DNA from 2 places in the Streptomyces sp. NPDC102441 genome. Region 2 is predicted to be linked to the other one. Evidence: predicted binding sites of a transcription regulator. Region 2 holds the regulator's gene; the other holds the start of a gene.
What was found. The regulator HspR, encoded in region 2, represses chaperone genes until heat shock. The targets are predictions, from matches to a motif close to TTGAGNNNNNNNNNCTCAA.

Region 1 (2,396 bases), on a different contig from region 2:
CGGCCGCCGACCACACCGAGCCCCCGGCCGGCACGCCGCTTGCGCACCGCGAGGTATTCGGTGATGCGCTCCTTCACGTCCTGGAGCCCGGCGTGCTCGGCGTCCAGGATCTCCTGGGCGCCCTTGATGTCGTAGGCGTCCTCGGTCCGCTCCGTCCAGGGGAGTTCGAGGACGGTGTCCAGCCAGGTCCGGATCCAGGAGCCCTCGGGGCTCTGGTCGGAGGCGCGTTCCAGCTTCTCGACCTCCTTGAGCGCCGCCTCGCGGACGTGCTGCGGCAGGTCGGCGGCCTCGACACGGGCCCGGTAGTCGTCGGACTCGTCCTCCGGGTCGCCGTTGAGCTCGGAGAGCTCCTTGCGTACGGCGTCGAGCTGACGCCTCAGCAGGAATTCGCGCTGCTGCTTGTCGACGCCCTCCTGGACGTCCTTCGCGATGGACTCCGCGACATCCTGCTCGGCGAGGTGCTCACCGAGCCACTGGACGGCCAGCTTCAGACGGTCGACCGCGTCCACGGTCTCCAGCAGCTGCACCTTCTGGGTGATGGTCAGGAAGGGCGAGTAGCCGGAGTTGTCGGCGAGTGCGGAAATGTCCTCGATCTGCTGGACCCGGTCGACGACCTGCCAGGCGCCGCGCTTCTTCAGCCAGCTGGTGGCGAGCGCCTTGTACTCCTTGGCGAGCTCGGCCGCCGAGCCGGGGTTGGGGTCTCCCCGGCCGAGCGAAGCCGAGGCTGGGGAAGGGTCGGGCACGGATACGTCGATCCTGGTGCCCTCGACCCACAGCGCGCTGCCGGGGCCACTGGTCCCGGCGCCGATCCGCACCCGGTCACGGGCCCTGATGAGGGCACCCGGGTCACCGTCCGAGAGCCGGCCGACCTGCTCGACCGTGCCCAGGACGCCGGTCCCGGTGTAGTTCCCGTCGATGCGCGGCACGAGCAGCACCTCGGGCTTGCCGCCTCCGGGTCGTGCGACGGCCTGCGCGGCCTCGACCGCGGCCCGCACCTCCGCGTCCGAGAGGTCGAGCGGCACCACCATCCCGGGCAGCACGACCTCGTCGTCGAGCGGCAGCACGGGCAGGTCGACCGACGTGAACGCCTTCGACCCATTCGACTCAGTAGTCATGATCTCCCCTTCGGCAGGCAAGTTGAGCTATGTGGACTCAATGCTTGTGAGCCTGCGAATGTTCCCCGGGCCACGTTCGCTCTCAGCGATCACCCACATCGGCCGCCCCCGCCTGCGAGAAGCCGGACATGCACGTCTACGGCAGCACTCCGAGGAACACGCCCATTCCCTGGTGTCGGCCGTACCTGCCGGTGGTCCCGCACGACGGACACGGAAACCGCTGGTCCAGGGGCTCTCGGCGGGGGACAATGACCGGCTGGGACCACCCGCCGCCGACCGGAGACCGGAGACCGCACCATGCACGCCCCAGACACCCACCGCCCCGTCGTCCTCGACCGGCGCGAAGGGCCGTTCGGCGAAGTCGTCCTGCGGGAGCACGGCGACAACTTCGAGATCATCGCCAACGGATGCTTCCTGATGGACACCTCCGACGGGCGTTCCGAGCGGCTGCTGATCGACGCGGCGCTCGCCGCCCTGCCCGACGGCCGGCCGGACCCGTCGGTGCTGATCGGCGGACTCGGCGTCGGCTTCTCGCTGGTGCGGGCCGCGGCCGAGCCGCGCTGGGGCCGGATCGCGGTCGTCGAGCGGGAGCAGGCCATCGTGGACTGGCACCTCGACGGGCCGCTCGGCCGGATCTCCGGGGCGGCGCTCGCCGATCCCCGGACCGAGATCCTCCGTACGGACCTCGTCGCCCATCTCCATACGGCCACGGAGCGTTACGACGCCCTGTGCCTGGACATCGACAACGGCCCCGACTGGACCGTCACCCAGGACAACGGAAACCTCTACTCACCCCCCGGTCTCGCGGCCTGCCGGGCACGTCTGACGTCCGGTGGAGTTCTCGCCGTATGGTCCGCCCAGCCGTCCGCCGAGTTCGGCGAAGCCTTGCGGAATGCCGGATTCCACGCAGTAACGACCGAAGAAGTAGCCGTTGCCCGAGGTGTGCCGGACGTGGTCCATCTCGCACTGCGAACCGACTGAACCCCCACCCGGTATCCACATCCCTGCCGCACCATGGACCGGGCGGCACAAGTCCGCCGATCCGTCTCCTTTCCCGTGGGTAACACCTTCACGACGGACAACACCCTGCGTAGCCGAGAGGCACCTTGTGCCTTTACGCTCTGACCGGCACAAGGGATCACCGACGAAATCCACAAGCGATAACCGTGCCTCCGGGGGAATGGCCTCCGCGAGAACGGGCAGGGGCGGGGCGATGGAACAGACACACACCACCCACAACGGCGTCGCGGCCACCCCCGGGGCTCAGCGCCGGGTGCTGGT
Region 2 (2,396 bases):
GTGGTGGCGGTGGCGGCCTGGGCGATGTCTTCGGCGGACTGTTCAACCGCGGTGGTGCGGGCACACGTGTCCAGCCGCGCCGCGGCCAGGACATCGAGTCCGAGGTGACGCTCAGCTTCACCGAGGCGGTCGACGGGGCCACGGTCCCGTTGCGGATGTCCAGCCAGGCTCCCTGCAAGGCGTGTTCGGGCACCGGCGACAAGAACGGCACCCCGAGGGTCTGTCCGACGTGCGTCGGCACCGGCCAGGTGTCGCGCGGTACCGGCGGCGGATTCTCGCTGACCGATCCCTGCGTGGACTGCAAGGGCCGGGGCCTCATCGCCCAGGACCCCTGCGAGGTCTGCAAGGGCAGCGGCCGGGCGAAGTCGGCCCGCACCATGCAGGTGCGGATCCCGGCGGGTGTCTCCCACGGCCAGCGGATCAGGCTGCGCGGCAAGGGCAGTCCGGGCGAGCGCGGCGGTCCGGCCGGCGACCTCTATGTCGTCGTCCATGTCGACGCCCACCCGGTCTTCGGCCGCAAGGGCGACAATCTCACCGTCACCGTGCCCGTCACCTTCCCGGAGGCGGCGCTCGGCGGCGAGGTGAAGGTCCCCACGCTCGGCGGCCCTCCCGTCACCCTCAAACTCCCGGCCGGTACGCCCAACGGACGTACGATGCGGGCCCGGGGCAAGGGTGCCGTACGCAAGGACGGCACCCGGGGCGACCTCCTGGTCACCGTCGAGGTCTCCGTACCCACGGACCTCGGCGCGGACGCTCAGGACGCGCTGGAGGCCTACCGGAAGGCGACCGCGGGGGAGGACCCGCGGGCGGAGCTGTTCCAGGCTGCGAAGGGAGCTTGAGATGGACGGCCGTCGACGCAATCCGTACCAGCTGACCGAGGAATCACCGGTCTACGTGATCTCGATCGCGGCCCAGCTCTCGGGCCTGCACCCGCAGACACTGCGCCAGTACGACCGCCTCGGCCTGGTCTCGCCCGACCGCACGGCCGGGCGCGGCCGGCGCTACTCGGCACGCGACATCGAACTGCTCCGCACCGTGCAGCAGTTGTCGCAGGACGAGGGCATCAACCTCGCCGGCATCAAGCGCATCATCGAGCTGGAGAACCAGGTCGCCGCGCTCCAGCAGCGCGTCGCCGAGCTCTCGGCGTCCGTGGACGGCGCAGCGGTGGCCATGCAGCAGCGCGAGGCCCAGGTGCACGCCTCCTACCGTCGTGATCTCGTTCCGTACCAGGATGTGCAGCAGACCAGCGCACTGGTGGTCTGGCGGCCCAAACGGCCGAAGGACTGAGCCGGCCGCGAAGGGCCCGCCCCTGAGTCTCACGACTCGGCGGCGGGCCCTTCGCGTGTGGCCGCGGCGGTCTCCACGATGCCGGACCGCACGATCAGGACGCCCAGATGGGTCCGGCTGGTGGCGCCCAGCGCCTGCATGAGCCTGGCGATGTGGGAGCGGCAGGTGCGGACGCTGATGCCCAGTCTGCGGGCGACCACGTCGTCGACGTGGCCCTCGCTGAGGAGCCGGGCGATGCTCTGCTGGACGGCCGTGACCTGGGCGCCCGGGGTGGGCGCGGGCAGGTGCTGCGTGATGGGCGTGGCCTGGGCCCAGAGGACCTCGTAGACCTGGATGAGATAGGAGACCAGGGCGGGGTGCCGTATCCGGAGGGCCGACCGGCGGTCCGGAGCCGCGGGGATGAACGCGACGGCACGGTCGAAGATGATCAGACGTTCCACGGTCTGCTCGGTGGTACGCACCTGGAGGTCCTCGGGGGAGATCTGGTCCAGGTAGTCCCTGACGGTGGTGCTGTAGCGCGCAGGGTGCTGGTAGATGTGCCGTAGCCGTGCTCCGCGTCCGATGGCGGTCCTGGCGTTGGTGATTCCCCGCTGCATGCCCTGCCGGGGGCGGTCGCTGCCCGGCTGCGCGGTGAGGACCTGTTCCGTGACGGAGGCGCTCTCCTCGTAGAGGGCCGCCTCGATCGCCGGCTTCCCTTCCAGCACGGTTATCGCCAGGTCGGGGTCCGCGCTGGCGACGGCGGTCAGGGGCGTCAGTGTCCGGCTGAGCGCGGCGGCGAGCTGTACTCGCTCGTCCAGCTCGCGGGTGATCGGCTGGAGCATGCTGGCCAGGGCGGCGGACGGGGGGACGGGGCGCATCCACGCGGTGTCGCCCGGTTCGGCGTGGACGAGGCCCATGTCGAGCAGACAGGGGGCGGCCACGAGTTCGGTGCGGGCGATGCGCCCCGCGACGACTGCTTCCCCGTACAGGCGGAGGCCGACGGCGCACAGTTCTCTCGGGCCGTGCGAATGCGCCGGGTTTGCCTCATCAGTAGTGATTTGACGACCCCTCACTTCGTGCACTGCAACAAGATGACCGTGGCGCATACGTGGCTGCGGGGAGAGTGTTGA

Region 1: the regulator HspR is predicted to act here: its motif matches at 1,138-1,156, upstream of lon (endopeptidase La).

The regions. Positions count from the first base shown of each region.
Region 1 is NZ_JBIWKH010000001.1:510,243-512,638, forward strand. It holds gene lon (endopeptidase La) at 1-1,115, opposite strand, end outside; gene ACIREO_RS02370 (spermidine synthase) at 1,413-2,096, shown strand; gene ACIREO_RS02375 (response regulator transcription factor) at 2,329-2,396, shown strand, end outside.
Region 2 is NZ_JBIWKH010000017.1:147,974-150,369, forward strand. It holds gene dnaJ (molecular chaperone DnaJ) at 1-839, shown strand, start outside; gene ACIREO_RS32360 (heat shock protein transcriptional repressor HspR) at 841-1,287, shown strand; gene ACIREO_RS32365 (LuxR C-terminal-related transcriptional regulator) at 1,317-2,324, opposite strand.